Regions from separate parts of the Sedimentibacter sp. genome, predicted to be linked through region 2. Evidence: riboswitches for the same ligand, from Rfam matches in the RefSeq annotation. Region 2 holds a riboswitch; each other region holds the start of a gene.

Region 1 (5,652 bases), on a different contig from region 2:
CGTGGAGGGTGGTTTTATAACAGCCGAGGAACTTGAAGGAATTTACAGTCGTACAGAGAACAGGCTCAATCCTGCTCAGACCATGTCAATACAGTGGTATTCAAATGATTATGACACACAGATTGACATAACAAGGAAGAACGGCAAAACAGACTGGGATTCCCAACCGTACACAATCGTTGACAACAGAGTTTACCTTCCGCTTAGATACATAGGCGAAACATTCGGCGAAGAGGTGTACTGGGACAATGATGCAAGAAAGGCTTACGTTCTGAGGGGAGATTTAAGGATTGACATGACCGGAATAATCGTTGACTCAAGAACCATGGTCAAGGTAAGGGATTTCGAGAAGCTGGGATACAAGATCAACTATACCCAGGACGGCACATGGTCTACAGCCGTAATTGAAAAACAAAGCCACTAGTAATAAAGACTACAGGCGGTGCAATGCACCGCCTGTTTGTATTATTGCTGCTCGGTTTCTTTTTTCCAGTTTAAGGTTGTCTCACTTTTCATTGAATCAAAGTACACTTTTGTTTCAGACGCAATGACATTCCTCAGCCCAACCAATGCTATGAGGTTAGGGATAGCCATGAGCCCGTTTACGATATCCGCAAGAATCCATATCATGTCCAGCTTTAGAAATGCTCCCACGCCTACAAGAACTATGAAAACCAACCTGTAAGCTGTTATAGCCTTTACGCCGAACAGATACTCCGTGCATCTTTCACCATAGTAGTTCCATCCAAGAATGGTTGTGAAGGCAAAAAATATGAGTCCCACAGTCACAATGTAAGGTCCGATAACCGGAAGGCCCGTATTGAAAGCCTCGTTGGTCATGCTTGCACCAACCAGGTCTCCGCTCCAGACACCTGTCATTATGAGCATCATGCCGGTCATGGTGCAGATGATTATGGTGTCAAAAAATGTGCCGGTCATGGAAATGAGTCCCTGCTTTACACAGGAGTTTGTTTTAGCTGCTGCGGTTGCAATTGGCGCACTGCCTAGTCCCGATTCGTTGGAGAAGACACCTCTTGCAACACCGTTTCGCATTGCATAAAGGACGCTTGCTCCCAGAAATCCTCCGGTAGCAGCTGTTGTTGTAAATGCGCTTTTTATAACCAGAAGAAAGGTCTGCGGGATAAGGCTGATGTTTGTTATCATGATGAACAATGCTCCCATAACGTAAAACACTGCCATAAAAGGAACAATGATTTCGGAAATTCTTGCAATGCTCTTTATCCCTCCGAGAGTTACCAAAGCGACTACCGCAGTCAAAAATACAGAAGTGGCAACTACCGGAATGTTGAATGTAAGTTTTACGGCATCTGTTATAGCATTTATTTGAGGAAATGTTCCTATTCCGAAGAATGCCACCGCAATGCCGAAGGCGGCAAACATTTTAGCCAGGAATCTGTTTCCCAGCCCTTTTTCAATATAGTACATGGGACCGCCCGACATTTGACCATTGTCGTCCACAACTCTGTATTTTACTGACAGCAGGCATTCTCCATACTTGGTTGCCATACCGAAGAATGCGGCTACCCACATCCAGAACAGTGCTCCCGGACCGCCTGCCTTTATGGCGGTTGCCACACCGACTATGTTTCCTGTGCCTATAGTCGCAGCCAATGCGGTGCATAGAGCCTGAAAGCTTGATACGTCACCTTCTGCCCCTTGTTCTGTGTCCTTTGAAAAAACATACTTTAATGCAAGCGGAAGCCTGAAGACCTGAATCAGTCCCAGTTTGAATGTAAGATATACTCCTGTTCCCACCAGAAGAATAAGAAGCGGCGGTCCCCATATGAAAGAATCTGCCTTTTCCAGAAATAATGTAACGTTTTGCATTTTTACCTCCCTAATTTTTGCTGTAACGTTATTAAGGAAGCCTCTTAAGACAAAAAAACCAAGTCAATAGACCTGGCCCCAAAAAATCAGTCTGCTCTGTCCTTTTACCTGAGAGATTGACCGGATATCCGGCTTGCTCCTTCGGTGCTCGTTTGAGGCTCTCCAGAGTTTCGTCCGATAGCGGTCCTTTTGCCTGAAAGCGTGACTCCTTCGGCGGATCAATGATCTCTCTCCCACTACCATCATTCGAACTATATAATTTTCCACGAGCGTGATTATATCATGAGCAGTGGGAAAACAAAAGGAAAAAGTTCAGAAAAAACAAATAGGAAATTGAAAGCGATTTTCATTCTACTATTGTTATGACATGACACGGGAAAATATGAGCTACTTATATTACGATCAAGGCAGAAAAAACATACAACACTGCAAGCATGATTCCGTTTATAAGCGTGAATACTCCCAGGTATCTTAAGGGTTTTGCATTTTCCGTCTGCACATAGAGCTTGTACGAAATGAGACTTGCCAGGGATGCAACGAGGGTACCCAGTCCGCCTATGTTTGTCCCCACAACAAGAGACTTAAAGTTTCCGGTGAAGTTTGAAAGCAGCACCGCTGTTGGAACGTTGCTCAGAAATTGGCTAAGCCCAACGGAAAAAAGCAGTTCCCTTCCTTCAATCAAACCGGAAAGGAATGTTTTGACTGCTTCCATGTTACCCATGTTTCCAGTAAACACGAAGAACAGCACAAATGTTGCCAGAAGGCTGTAATCAACTTCCCGAAGGAGCTTTCTGTCCATTGCAGCCACAGAAGTAAGAACAGCAACAAATGTTATTCTGTAGTCAGCCAGTCTGAATACTGCAGCCAGGCAAAGCGCAAACAGCACCAGGTATGCAGATAGCTTTTTGGGGCTGCTTATTTTTTCCTTGCGGTTAAATTCCACATTGATAACTTCTCTTTTGCCGAATATGGAAAAGATGAGTATGAGTACAAGACCGGCAGCTGCAATTGGAATAGTAATCCTGAAAAAATCTGCGGCATTTATGTTATAAAATGAGTAAAGGTAAAGATTCTGAGGGTTCCCTACGGGAGTGAGCATGCTTCCGAGGTTTGCCGCCACCGTCTGCATGACCGTGACGGTGATGAGGTGGTCGGTCTGCGCGGTTATGGTTAAAACCAGAATTGAAAATGGAACAAAAGTAATGAGAGCTACGTCATTTGTAATGAGCATGGAGCTGAAAAAGCAAATGAGCACCAAACTTAAGAAAAGCCCTCTTGTGTTTTGTGAACCTGAGGTCATTTTCTGTGCCAGCACGTTGAAAAGTCCTATTTCCTTCAGGCCAGCCACTATTGCCATAAGGCAGAAAAGCAAGACCAGGACTTTAAAGTCAATGTATGAAACATATTTTTCCGACGGCGGAACAAAGAGTGCTGTTGCGGCAGCAGCAGCAAAGGATATTACCAGCACGGCTTCTTTTTTAACAAAATTTATTATTGATTTCATATGTATCTCCTTGTCACAAGGGACATTATACCACAAAAGAAAATTTTGTTAATATTTTTTTGATTGCGACGACTCATATCCAGCCTTATTTACAGTTTTTTGTCCTTGTAATAGCGGCAAAATTGCAATATAATTAATTGATTAGAGATGATGTTACATAAATTTAATATATGAGAAGGTTTATTATGATCAGGATTACAATAAATGAAGCTGCAAAGGTGCTAAGTTCAGAATGCAGGGGGGACACAGAACGGTTGATAGAAGGTGTCAGCATTGATTCCAGAAAGGTATCCCCAAACAATTTGTTTGTTCCCATCAAAGGACAAACCGTAAACGGTCACAAGTTTATAGATGATGTAGTGAGAAAGGGGGCATGTGCAACTCTTTGGAACAAGGACGAGCCTAATCCTCCGGAGAGCATCGCTGTGATTTTGGTGGATGATACAGTCAAGGCTCTGCAGGATTTGTCATTTTACTACAGAAATAAGCTGAATGTGAAGATCGTGGGAGTGACCGGAAGCAACGGAAAGACATCAACCAAGGACATTACCGCAGGCATACTGTCCCAGAGGTTTAAGACTCAGAAGACCATGGGAAACTTCAATACTGAAATAGGCGTTCCCTACACACTTCTGAGTCTTGATGAGGACTGCCAGGTGGCTGTCATTGAGATGGGAATGGAAAGAAAGGGAGAAATAGATTTTCTTACACGCCTTGTTCAGCCGGACATAGGAGTCATAACCAGCGTGGGACTTGTGCACATAGATAACTTTCCGTCTATCGAAGAAATTGCAAAAGCAAAGCTTGAAATCACAAATGGTATAAAAGAAAACGGCCTGTTCATCTATTTCGGAGACGACCAGCTCATTGAAAGAACCGTAAACAGCACGGATATTCATAAGAGCATCAGAAAACAGACATTCGGCCTTGAAAAGCACAACACACTGTACCTTACGGACTTCTCCGAAAACATGGAAGGAATAACGTTCAAGGTCAGCGACGAGCATATGGGAGAGCTGCATATGGAAATGCTGGGCAAGCACCAGTCATTGAACGCCATGGCTGCAATTCTGGCTGCAAAGGAACTGGGCATGACCAGCGAGGAAATCAGCCTGGGTCTTTTGAAAATAGAAAAGACAGGACTTCGAAACGAAGTGTTTAAAATAAACAAGTGCACCATATTGAACGACTGCTACAAGTCAAATCCCGTAAGCATAAGTGCAGCGCTTGACATATTGGAACTGTTTCCTGCAAGGAAGAAGGTTGTGGTCCTGGGGGACATGGCAGGCTACAGGGAAATGAGCCAGGACATGCACTACGGAGTCGGCAGAAGCCTCGCATCCCACCATATTGACGAGCTTGTTACCATTGGTCAGGAAGCAAGGTTCATGGCCAGGGGAGCAAGGGAAAACACCGGCATAAAAAGCATAATACAATTTGATACCAAGGAAGAGGCAGCTGATTACCTTAAAAAGTACATGAGCGATGACTGCGCTATTCTCATAAAGGGATCCAGGTTTTTAAAGCTGGAATACATAGCAAACACATTGAAGGATTTGGAGGGGAACAATGAATAAAACAAGACTGGCCATACTTTTCGGGGGAAAATCTGACGAATATTCCGTATCGCTGCATTCAGCGGCAGCCATAATTAAAAACGTGCCTCAGGATATGTTTGATGTGACGCTGGTAGGAATCACCAGAGACGGCAAATGGCTTCACTATGAGGGAACAGCAGACAGGATTAATGACGACACATGGCACCACGAAATGCTCAGTCCTGTGATTCTGAGCATGGACAACAACTTCAGGGGACTTATAAAGCTTGACGAAAAAGGCGGAACCTTTGAAAAGATAGCAATAGACTGCATATTCCCGGTTCTGCACGGTAAAAACGGCGAGGACGGTACAATCCAGGGATTATGCCAGATGACGGGCATTCCATTTGTGGGCTGCGGCATGACAGCCTCAGCAGTTAGCATGGACAAGGAATTTACCCATGCCATCTGCGAAAGGGCAGGAATAAGAATGGCTCCATATGTCAGAGCAGCCAGGTCCGGGAATCTTAACGTGAAAAAGCTGTATGAAGAATCGCTGGAAAAGCTGTCACTTCCCATGTTCATCAAGCCTGCCAACAACGGTTCGTCGCTTGGCATAAGCAAGATAAGAAACTACAATGAATTTGAAAAGGGAATAATGGAAGCATTCGAATATGACGACAAGGTTATTATTGAAAAGATGATCGAAGGCTTTGAAATCGGCTGCGCCGTGGTTGGAAACGAGGAACTTCTCATCGGAGA
Region 2 (5,652 bases):
CGAATACTGTCTGTTCTGTTACTTCAGTTTCCAATGCTCTTAATGCTCTTCCAACAAGGTTTCTTCTGATGTCTTGTTCTTCTTCAAGAGTCAGTGAAGGATTTCCAAGCGGGTGAGGAATTGCTATAGTAGGAACTATTCTGTTAGCTCCAACTGTCAGGGATATAGGAACTATTGTGCACATATGTACAACAGGAATTCCTGCTCTTTCTATTTCTTTTACCATCGTTGCGCCGCAACGAGTGCAGGTACCTCAGGTTGATGTGAGTATAACTGCGTCAACTCCGTCAGCCTTCAGTTCCTGTGCAAATTTTGCAGCAAAAGCTTTTGCGCTCTTAACAGCTGTACCGTTTCCGACAGTTGTATAGAAATATCTGTGCAGACTTCCGATTTTGCCTTGTTTTTCAAATTCTCGAAGGATGTCAACAGGCAGTACTCTGTCAGGATCAAGATTTGCATATACAGGGTCATATCCGCCGTGAGCTGTTTCATAAGTTGCTTCTGTTAAATCCATCACTCCGTCAATGTCGTATTTTCCATACTTGGAAGCACTTGATGATTCAATGTGGTCAGGGTTTCCTTTAGGAACAATACCACCGGAAGTAACCAAAGCAATTTTAGCTTTTGTTATGTCTTTTACTGCAGGGTTAGGAGCAACTCTGTCAAAGTCAGGCATTGGGAATTCTGTTTCGAATTCTTTATCAGCCAATTTGTTCAGAAGCATCTTAACTGCTCTTTTTGATCCTCTTTCAGTATCAAAGAAGTTCTTTCTGATTCCGTTTGGCATGTAGCCTTCTTCAGAAGAAGCTCCTATTTTTTCACCTTTTGCAAGTTTTAATGCAAGAGGAGCCATTTTCTTAACTGCATCACGCATGCCTGCTGCTGAATTCTTTGTGGAAACAACATACAGACTTGTTTTGAACATATCAGCTCCGGGATTTTCTTTGTACATACCTGTTAAAACAGGAATGTTCAATTGATCTTTAACTGCCTTTGCAATAGTTCCACATGCAACGCCGTATCTTCCTGCATTAAATGCCGGACCAGCTATGAATAAATCTGGTTGTAATTCTTTAACCATGTCTATGATGATTTTTTGTGCTTCTTCCATGTTCTCATTGAAATAAGAGTCTCCGCACACAATTGTAGCTACAATTTGTGCTTCATCTCCGAATGCCTGCTGGAAAGCTAATCCAGGTCCTACATTGCCTTCTCTTAATTCAGCCGGAATGTGAGCCATTTCTTCTCCGCCTACATTGGCAAAGAATTGGTTTATATAGTGAACAACTTTTAGCATAATTATCTCCTCCTTCCTATCTTGCACTCAATTTGTTGAAGCCCATTTCATTGGTAGCTCCTGTAATAACCTGCAGCTCAGCAGTTATGCTTCCGTCAGCATGGAGACTGCCGTCAAAACCACCGGCAATTACATCAGCAACTTCAACGTGGCCAATTATTTTGTCCATAGGTGGAAGTTCAATTACTTCATTGGCATTTCCGCCTGTTACAACTGCATTTGCTCTTACGTCAGCGTCTGCAAGAGATTGTGATGTGCCGTCTCTTCCTGCATATTCATCTGTGATAAGAACAGTCTTAATGCCTTTGTTTTCAATTTTCTTGCAGTTCATTATAAGGTCAGTGTCAGGGTTACCGAAACCTTCTTCTGATACTATAACGCCATCAACTCCAAGATACTCAGCAAGCTTAGCACTCCAGTTTGATGATCTTTCTTTGTCTGCAAGGTACACATTTTCATTTGTGATAATAACACCAACAAAGTTCAATGTTTTTCCATGTTCAGCAAATAAGTCATGAACTACAGGGTTGTTCAAGTGGTGGTAAGTAGTGTTTTTATCGCATGCAGATACGCAGTTGCCGCTTACAATAGCGCCATCCATCATTTCTGTAGGATAAATTAATGTTGATATGGTCTGTTTAGCATCAACGCCATATACATATGTATCATGCATTAAGCCCTGGCTTTGAAGCATGCATACATAAGCAACTCTCGGAAGTTCAGGATACATTTTGATTCCTTCTACCAGAGTAGGAGTTTCAAATGTTTCAGCCTGATCTGGAGTCATGCTTTTCGCAAGTTCTCCAAGATACATAGCTACCTTGTATCCTGCAAATCTCAATGCTTTTTCATGTTCGTGCTGTTTCAGTGAATCTATTGGTTCACAAACCAATACTAAATTGTTCAATTGTGAAAATGGTGTATATTCTGCACCAGGACCAGTCATATCGATTATACCTTCCTGGAACCCAACGATCTTACCCGTTGTTACAACAGCTGCGCCTTTCAGTACATTTGTTTTGCCTGAACCCACAGTTTCAACCTTGCTTACCATGCCTGGGAATATTCCTCCAGGTCCATCTACTTTAACCCTTGGTTCGATAACATCCTTAACAGGCATTATACGAATGCTCTCACCAGGTCTTGCAAGCTCAACATCTGCTGACTTAAAATTTTGATCTTCTAGAATTAACGCTTTTACTTCTTCCTTGTTGACGTACAATGTGCCGTTTTCTACTTTGGACACTTCAGCAAACTGAATATCCTTAATAAAAATGTAGCCTAATTCTAACTTCAAAACGTTCACCTCCATATTTTTTAGCTCGTTTATATATTTAACGCGCTCTCCAGCACAGTTAAATCAATTAGTTTGAAATCTTCCTGCATTCTCTCATCAATACACATTATTCTGCACTTGTTGAAATTGTCGTAGGCCATTATGGAATTTTCTATTATGTACAGGGAATCAATATTCAAGCTGCCTTTATTATCAGAAATCATAACTGATTTATAGGGCGTTTCATTGGGTTTTACGCTGCTTGAAAGGGGGTGAGTCAACAACTCGTGTCCTTCATGCACCTTGTCCCTGATTTTTACAAGCACATCTCTGTAACTTCCGTCGATGAAGACGATTTTGTAATCATCCTTGTATTTACCGAAAACCTTTTCGTTATTAGTAATAATCATAGATACCACCTTAAATCATTATTCCCACTAAAAATAAGCTTATTCTTTTTTGTCAAAAACATTAATGTTTACATTGAACAGACTATTTTTAATTTAAACGTTATCTTTGCGGACAGTTTGAAGCATGACAATTTTAAAATTATCAGGCTTAACCAAACAGCCCGGATTTTAAGTACTTTTGCACAAAATAAAAAGCAGAAAGCAAATAAAAACCATATGCCTTCTGCTCTGTTTTCTAACCTGAGAGTTTCCTCGCAAGAGTTGCCCCTTCGGTGCTTTCGCTTTTCAGAGTTTTGTCAGTCTACGGTCCTTTTGCCTGAGATTATCATCAATAATACGGCTAATATATATTTACTTACTCCTTCGGCGCTGTTAAATACATAACAGTCTCTCCCGCAAACGTCATTCAATTATTAACTTAATTCAATTATATATAATAATTTTTAATAAATCAAGTGATATTTATTATTTTTTTTCATTTTTATTTTGGATGACCTCAAGTATTGATTCTGCTATGTTTGAAGAATGATCACCAATTCTTTCAAGGTTTCCGATGATATCAAGGAATATAATTCCTGCGCTTGGTTCGCAAATGTACTTGTTTAGCCTCTCAATGTGGTTTTTCCTTAGAGTTTTGTACATTTTATCGATTCCGCTGTCTATTTTGATTACTTCGTCACAATCATCACAATTTATGGTTGCCAGCGCAGTCAGCGAACTTTTGAAAACACTGACTGAATCTTCAAACATCTCTCTCAGCTCCTCTATCGCCTGATCGGAAAAAGGAACATTGTTATCTAACTTGTACAATACAAGCTCACCTATATTGTCTGCATGGTCTCCCACACGTTCAATATCATTGTTGGTGTTCATAAGCACGACAAGTTTGTCTTTCTCGAAATTCGTCAGCGATTCCTTGTCCAGTTTGACAAGGTACTCCAAAACCTTCTTGCTCAGCTCATTGACTTTCTTTTCTATTTCAAAAACCTTGTATGAAAGATCATCGTTGTTTGAAAGAAATGCATCAACTGCAGTCTGAAGCTGTTCCAGCGCCATGTTTCCAAGATGCAGAACCTCCTTTGAAGCCTGTGTGAGCGCTATGGAAGGAGTAACAAGTATTCTTTCATCTATATACTTGGTAACGTGCTCTTCATCGCTGCCATCGCTCTTGACGATGACCTCAGATGCCTTAACCAATAAACCGGAGAAAGGAAACATTATTACTACATTCAGAATATTGAAGAAAATGTGACCTGCTGCAATCTGTTTGGGAACATCCGCAGGTATCATTCTCATAACTGCCAATTCCACAGGCATTCTTAAGAAAATCATGAACAATAGCGTTCCTATAATGTTGAAAAGCAAGTGAATAACCGCCGCTCTTTTGGCAGTCGTGTTTGCACCCACGCTGGAAATCATGGCTGTAACACAGGTTCCGATGTTCTGTCCAAAAATTATCGGGTAGGCAGCATCGAATGAAATGACTCCCGTAGCTGCGACAGCAATCAAAATACCAGTAGTGGCACTGCTTGACTGAAGTATTGCAGTCATGACAAAACCAACAAGTATTCCCAAATATGGATTGTCAAATCTGGTCATGAGACCGGTGAAGCTTGGATTTGACTCCAAAGGCTTCATTGCATCTTTCATTATATCCATGCCGATGAACAAAATACCAAAACCTATTATAACTTCGGCAAAACTTTTTACCTTTCTTTTTTTCGCCGCTATGTGCAGAATTACTCCAACACCTACCATGAAAGTTGCAAACTTTGTAATGTTCAATGATACCAAAAATGCCGTAACTGTTGTACCGATGTTTGCTCCCATTATGATGCCAACAGCCTGGTTCAGATTCATAAGCCCTGCATTGACAAATCCCACAACCATTACCGTGGTGGCACTGCTGCTTTGTATTACTCCGGTAACCAATGTTCCGACCAACACTCCCATCAGCTTGTTTGTGGTCAGTGCTGCCAAAATGTCCTTCATCTTGCTTCCGGCGGTTCTTTGCAGCCCGTCTCCCATATAGCTCATTCCAAACAGGAACAAACCTAGGCCGCCCATTAAACTAATTGCTATATCCATACATCCTCCTAAATCATCTTTGGAAAGCCCATCTGTCTCAAGGCTTCGTACATTACTATATTTACAGAATTGGCCAGGTTCAAGCTTCTGGCATTAGCATTGTCAATCATAGGAATCTTTATCCTGCTTTCTTTAAACCTCTGATGTATGAAATCAGGGAGTCCGGCAGTTTCCTTTCCAAAAATTATGTAACATCCGTCAGTGTAGGTGACATCCGTATAAAAACGGCTTTCCTTTGTGGTTGATATAAATACCTCCTTGTTTATCACATTGCCTATAAACTCGTCAAAATTCTCATAGTAGGTAATATCTACAAGATTCCAGTAATCTAGTCCCGCTCTCTTCAGATACTTGTCCTTTACGGAAAATCCCAAGGGCTTGATAAGATGAAGCCTTGAACCCGTTGCAGCGCAGGTCCTGGCAATGTTGCCTGTGTTCTGCGGTATTTCAGGTTCAAACAAAACTATGTTTAGTGACATTTCTTTCTCCTGCGGTAGTTTATTTCAAACTCTGTAATTATAACATTAAAAGTGCATATTATAAAGACATTATTTTTTCCATATGCTGTAAATTTTCAAAGT
Region 3 (5,652 bases), on a different contig from region 2:
CTGACCTCCGGAAGCATGGGCAGCTCTTGTCTGAGATACTTGCTGTCAATCACATCATTTATGGTAAGACTGGGCACGTCGCACTCGGGAAGAGAATATGCCTTTCTTCCTTCGCGGCTCATTTCAAATATCAATGACTTATGTTTCTGCATACTACTCCCCTGCCTTTCCTGCCAACAGGTCTATTTCCTGTCTTGTTCTTTTTTCGGTCACTGCCACAAGCCATCCGTTTTCAAGCTCCGGGTAATCCTTACCTAGATCATATCCGCCCATGATTTTGCTTTCTAAGAGCCTGCCGTTCAAATCATACACATTTTCGCTGCTTTTCAACGCAAATTCCTTGAAAAAAGGAGCGGTGAACAATGGGCTGAATTTTCCCGTACCAACAAGGGCATCATGAGCGTAGTGCGCTTTGTTAAGGCAAAGCTCCGCAACCTTCTTAAGCCCTTCCTTTCCCATGAATGTCAGGTACATGGTTACCTGAAGTGCGTTCAGGGCCTGGTTCGAGCATATGTTTGACGTTGCTTTTTCCCTTCGTATGTGCTGTTCCCTGGTCTGCAAAGTAAGCACGAAGCCTCTGTTTCCTTCAGCGTCATTTGTCTGGCCTACGATTCTTCCGGGCATCTTGCGCATGAGCTTTTCTGTTACAGCCATGAACCCCAGGTAGGGTCCTCCGAAGCTCAGCTGGTTTCCCAATGACTGTCCTTCTCCCACTGCTATGTCTGCTCCCAGTTCGCCTGGACTTTTCAGTATGGAAAGAGATATGGGGTCTGCGCTTACAACCAGAAGGCTTTTGTTTGCATGAGCCATGTCTGCAGCTTTTCCTATGTCTTCAATTATCCCGAAAAAGTTCGGACTTTGAATTATAACGGCGGCTGTGTCACTGCTCAGCTTAGAATTTAGGTCATCCATGTCCAGCTGGCCGTTACTGAAATTAATTTCAGTAACCTTCATGTTCCTGAACTGCGCATAAGTCTTAAGAACCTGGCGGCTTTCAGGGTGAACAGTTGATGCAACCAGGATTTCAGGTCTTTTTACGGCTTCGCATGCCATAATTGCCGCTTCCGTGAGAGCGGTTGCTCCGTCGTACATGGATGCGTTTGAAACTGCCATGCCTGTGAGCTCACAGATCATGGTCTGGTACTCAAAAATTGCCTGCAGCGTTCCCTGGCTTATTTCAGGCTGGTAGGGAGTGTAGGCTGTATAAAATTCCTGCCTTGAAACAAGCTGGTCTATGGCAGAAGGAATGTAGTGGTCGTAGGAGCCGGCCCCCAGGAAACATGCGCAGTCATCGGTGCTGACATTTTCCATCGCCATGTTTTTCATGCTCCTGACAAGCTCCATTTCCGACAACGCCTCTGGAATGTTCAGTTTGTCCTTCAAATGCACCGAATCCGGTACGGCCTTGAAAAGAGATTCTATGTCTGGATAACCAATTTCCTTAAGCATCAGCCTTCTGTCTTCATCAGTATTTCCAATATATCTAGCCATAATATCTCCTTAATCGCATATTTTTTCGTAGTCTTCTGCACTCATAAGCGAATCAATTTCTGCGGGATTAGACAATTCTACAGCCATGATCCATGACTCATATGGATTTTCATTTATGGAGCCGGGATTGTCGGAAAGATTTTCGTTGACTTCAACAACCTTTCCCGATACAGGTGTGTACACGTCGGATGCCGCCTTTACGGATTCTAAAACTATGCACTGGTCTCCAGCTGCAACATCTGTTCCCACTTCAGGAAGTTCAACGTACACAACATCTCCCAAATGATCCTGTGCATAGTCTGTTATTCCCACATATGCTTTACTTCCTTCAACCTTTATCCACTCATGTGATTCCGAATACTTAAGTTCATTCAATACTTTCATAATATCCTCCTGATAACGATAGTTTAATTCGACAATGCACAAGCATTGACTAGCATTGTTTTTCTATAATTCTTTTTTACTTACATTGCCATAATACGATCCTTCATCCATGTGGATGACATACAATAAGCTTATAATTCTTAATTCTTCACTCTTCATTCTTAATTAAAATGATTTACTTTTTATATTTTTTCGTGTAGAACGTTTTTTTGATTATCTTTGCTTTCAGGCTTTTGTTTCTTATCAATATTTCAATTTCCGTTCCTTCCTTTGCGTACTCGGCTTCAATCAGCGCAAGTCCTATGTTTTTCTTCAACGTGGGAGAATAGCTTCCTGTGGTCACATATCCTATCTTTCTGCTGTCTGCCATAACCTCATAGTGGCTTCTGGGTATTCCCCTGTCAACCATTTCAAATCCAACAACCTTTCTTTTGAGACCTTCTGCCTTTTGTTTTTCAAGAGCTTCCTTGCCTATGAAATTTTCCTTGCCCATCTTCACAAAAAATCCAAGACCTGCTTCCAGCGGAGTTATGTCCTTGTCGATTTCCTGTCCGTACAGCGGAAGGGCAGCCTCAAATCTAAGGGTGTCCCTGGCTCCCAAACCTGCAGGTACAAGCCCTTCATCTTTTCCTGCTTCAAGTATGGCATCCCAAAGCTTTGGAGCATCCTTAGCGTCAAAGTACAGCTCAAACCCGTCTTCACCCGTGTATCCGGTGCGTGATACCAGAACTCTGAACTCCCCTACCTTAACGTTATCTGCAAAATGATAAAACTCAAGCTCATCAAGATCAATCACAACAAGCTTCTGCAGAATATCCTGTGCCCTAGGTCCCTGAAGAGCAAGCTGGGCATATTCGTCAGATACGTTACTTACCTGGACATCTCCGAATGTCTGTGATTCAAGCCACTGAAAATCCTTTTGGATGTTTGAGGCATTGACAACCAGCAGATAATCCGTGCAGCTGTACTTGTAGACCAAAAGGTCGTCAACTACTCCGCCGTCTGTATAGCACATTGGGGTATATGCTATCTGCCCTTCCGATAGAACCGAAATGTCGTTTGTCACAACCATCTGCAAATATTTCTCGGCATCCTGTCCCTTTACGGTTATTTCTCCCATGTGGGATACATCAAAGAGTCCTGCAGCATTCCTCACGGCTTCGTGCTCGGGTATGATTCCCGAGTACTCCACCGGCAGCGCCCAGCCTCCGAAATCAATGATTTTTCCATTAAGCTCCATGTGCTTTTCGTATAATGGTGTCGTTTTCACTTCATCACTCCTTAATATATATTTGCAAAATTTTCCAATTTTGCTGAAAAAAAAGACAGCGTAACAACGTGCGTCATTACCTCTGTCTCAGATTGCTATTCAGAGTATTGTCCGGACACAGCCCTTTTGCCTGAAAGTTTCGTTGCACCCGACCAGTGCAATTTGCTTCTTCGGCGTCCTTTCGGAACTCTCCTGTGCCCATCACTCAATATTATATTTATTAACTTTTATCTTTATGTCAAATTATTCTATATGTTTGACATTATCATTATAATGCTTGAAATCTGCCTTTGTCAATAGTTTTTGCATGTTAAAAAAACTACTTTTATGTTTTGTTCTTAATGCATTTTTATTAATGTTACATTTGTGACAACTCATGAACTTGACAATTCATGAATATAATATTATCATTTTATTATCTTATAGAATGGAGCTCAAAATGAGAATTCTAATAGCGTATGCAAGCAACAACAGCACCACGGAAATGTGTGCAAAAATGCTGGCTGACAAACTTCCCGGCGCAGAAACCGTAAACCTGACCAGGTCAAAACCTGACCCCAAAGATTACGACGTCGTTGTAATAGGCAGCTGTATAAGATTTAACAACATACACCAATCAACCCTTGATTTCATAAAGGACAACGTGGATGTTCTTATGAAAAAGAAGACCGCCATTTACATTTGCTGCGGTTTTCCGGAAAAAGTCAACCAGTACCTGCTGCACAACTTCCCGAAAAAGCTTCTGGACAAGTCATTTTCAATACAATGCTTCGGAGGAAGGTTTAAAACAAAGCCATACAAGCTTTTTGACCTGCTCATAATGAAGATGGTGAAAAAAACCTTCAGGCAGGATAACAGGATGCTGGAGATTGATACTGAAAGCATAAACAGGATGGCAGATGATATATTGGAAAATATGGTATAAAAAAAACGGTCAATGACCGTTTTTTTCTTAAAAACAACAAGTGCGGCAAAATCAGATTACTATCTGAAATTGTCGTTATTGTTTCTGTTCTTGTTATTTTCATTGTTTCTGTTGTTGTCGTTCTTGTTGTCAAAACGATTGTTATCGTTTCTGTTGTTATCGTTTCTGTTGTTGTCATTCCTGTTGTCAAAACGATTGTTATTGTTTCTGTTGTTGTCGTTTCTGTTGTTGTCATTTCTGTTGTTGTCATTTCTGTTGTCGAAACGGTTGTTATCGTTTCTGTTTTCATTTCTGTTGTTATCATTTCTGTTGTTGTCGTTCAGATTTCTCAGCTGATCCCTGAAATTCTGCTGGCTGTCAAGTTTTGACTGCTCTTCTGTGCTAAACAGCCTGTCATTGTTATTATCTTTTCTGTTGTTGAAATTAAAGTTCTTTATTTTAAATCATCCTCTCTAAAATAATATATGAGCTTGAGAGCTTCATCAGATATATTATCTGCATTAGATTATCAAATATTTATCCTTTAATTTCTATTATATTCATGTTTTTCCAATCAGCTGCAAAAATGATACATTGCAATGCCTGCTGCAATTGTGAGGTTCAAGGAATCTATTCTGTCCGTATGCTTGATAAGCACGCTTGTTCCTGCACCGGCAAAGCTTGAATCCAGTCCGGTTGCCTCATTTCCGAACACCAACGAGAATTTTTTGTATTCATCATGTTTTACATCCTTAAGCGATTTTGCACCATCCAGCATGAACGTGTAAATCATGTGCTCCTTGAATTCAGCCCTGTACTGTTCGAAATTGTCGTAATACCTGAAATTTACCCTGAACAAGGCACCCATTGAAGCCCTGATTACCTTGGGGTCGAATATATCCACACCGGGGCTGATTATAGCCAGGTCGCTGAGGCCGAATCCCACAAGCGTCCTTATTATTGTTCCCATGTTTCCCATGTTGCTGGGATTCACCAGAACTATGTGGGATTGACTGCTGCTTAAGCTGCAGCTGTATTTTTCAAAGACACCAACCACAAAACAGTTTTCCTTGTCAGCTACCTTGTTGATAGCCTTGTCATTGATTTCAGTCCTGATGTTGTGTTTCCTGCACAGTTCGAAAATGTCAATTGAATTGTCCGACCTGTAGCTTGAGCTTACAAGAACCTTCACCACAGCCTGAGGCCTGGACGTAATGAGCTCCACCGTTGGAAACATTCCAAAGGTGTACGAATGTTCAAAACTTTTTTTGTATGATTTAATTTCCATAAATACCTCCTAAAACAAGCCCACTGTCTTCATGACGAAAATGAACATGAATATGGTGAACGGGCTGAACATTGTGGACACAAACACCAACTGACCGGCAAGCTCGTAATTGCAGTCGTACTGCTGAGCCATGGTATAGCTTGAAACTGCCACCGATGGTGCAACCATGCTGAACAGAGCTCCCAGCTCAGGTCCTCTGAAGCCGAAGCTCAAGGCAGCCAGAATCACTGCTGCAGGGATTACAATGAGTCTGCCTGTGGTTACAACAGCAATGTACTTAAGGTTATTGTGAATGTTCTGAACCTTTATTTCGCC

The links. Region 2 has a riboswitch for glycine ahead of AAGU76_RS00815 (GrdX family protein). Riboswitches for the same ligand answer to the same signal wherever they lie in the genome.
Region 1: another riboswitch for glycine. It lies ahead of AAGU76_RS18055 (sodium:alanine symporter family protein); the one in region 2 lies ahead of AAGU76_RS00815 (GrdX family protein).
Region 3: another riboswitch for glycine. It lies ahead of gcvT (glycine cleavage system aminomethyltransferase GcvT); the one in region 2 lies ahead of AAGU76_RS00815 (GrdX family protein).

The regions. Positions count from the first base shown of each region.
Region 1 is NZ_JBCFAS010000006.1:79,590-85,241, forward strand. It holds gene AAGU76_RS18050 (copper amine oxidase N-terminal domain-containing protein) at 1-424, shown strand, start outside; gene AAGU76_RS18055 (sodium:alanine symporter family protein) at 466-1,848, opposite strand; glycine riboswitch at 1,935-2,024, opposite strand; gene AAGU76_RS18060 (SLC13 family permease) at 2,240-3,352, opposite strand; gene murF (UDP-N-acetylmuramoyl-tripeptide--D-alanyl-D-alanine ligase) at 3,538-4,929, shown strand; gene AAGU76_RS18070 (D-alanine--D-alanine ligase family protein) at 4,922-5,652, shown strand, end outside.
Region 2 is NZ_JBCFAS010000001.1:163,430-169,081, reverse strand. It holds gene grdB (glycine reductase complex selenoprotein B) at 1-1,303, opposite strand, end outside; gene AAGU76_RS00820 (glycine/sarcosine/betaine reductase component B subunit) at 1,314-2,594, opposite strand; gene AAGU76_RS00815 (GrdX family protein) at 2,624-2,983, opposite strand; glycine riboswitch at 3,278-3,389, opposite strand; gene AAGU76_RS00810 (Na/Pi cotransporter family protein) at 3,449-5,071, opposite strand; gene trmL (tRNA (uridine(34)/cytosine(34)/5-carboxymethylaminomethyluridine(34)-2'-O)-methyltransferase TrmL) at 5,080-5,550, opposite strand; gene nth (endonuclease III) at 5,646-5,652, opposite strand, start outside.
Region 3 is NZ_JBCFAS010000003.1:85,541-91,192, reverse strand. It holds gene gcvPB (aminomethyl-transferring glycine dehydrogenase subunit GcvPB) at 1-152, opposite strand, end outside; gene gcvPA (aminomethyl-transferring glycine dehydrogenase subunit GcvPA) at 154-1,491, opposite strand; gene gcvH (glycine cleavage system protein GcvH) at 1,501-1,875, opposite strand; gene gcvT (glycine cleavage system aminomethyltransferase GcvT) at 2,051-3,145, opposite strand; glycine riboswitch at 3,254-3,350, opposite strand; gene AAGU76_RS12310 (flavodoxin domain-containing protein) at 3,585-4,070, shown strand; gene AAGU76_RS12305 (TrmH family RNA methyltransferase) at 4,624-5,337, opposite strand; gene AAGU76_RS12300 (AEC family transporter) at 5,347-5,652, opposite strand, start outside.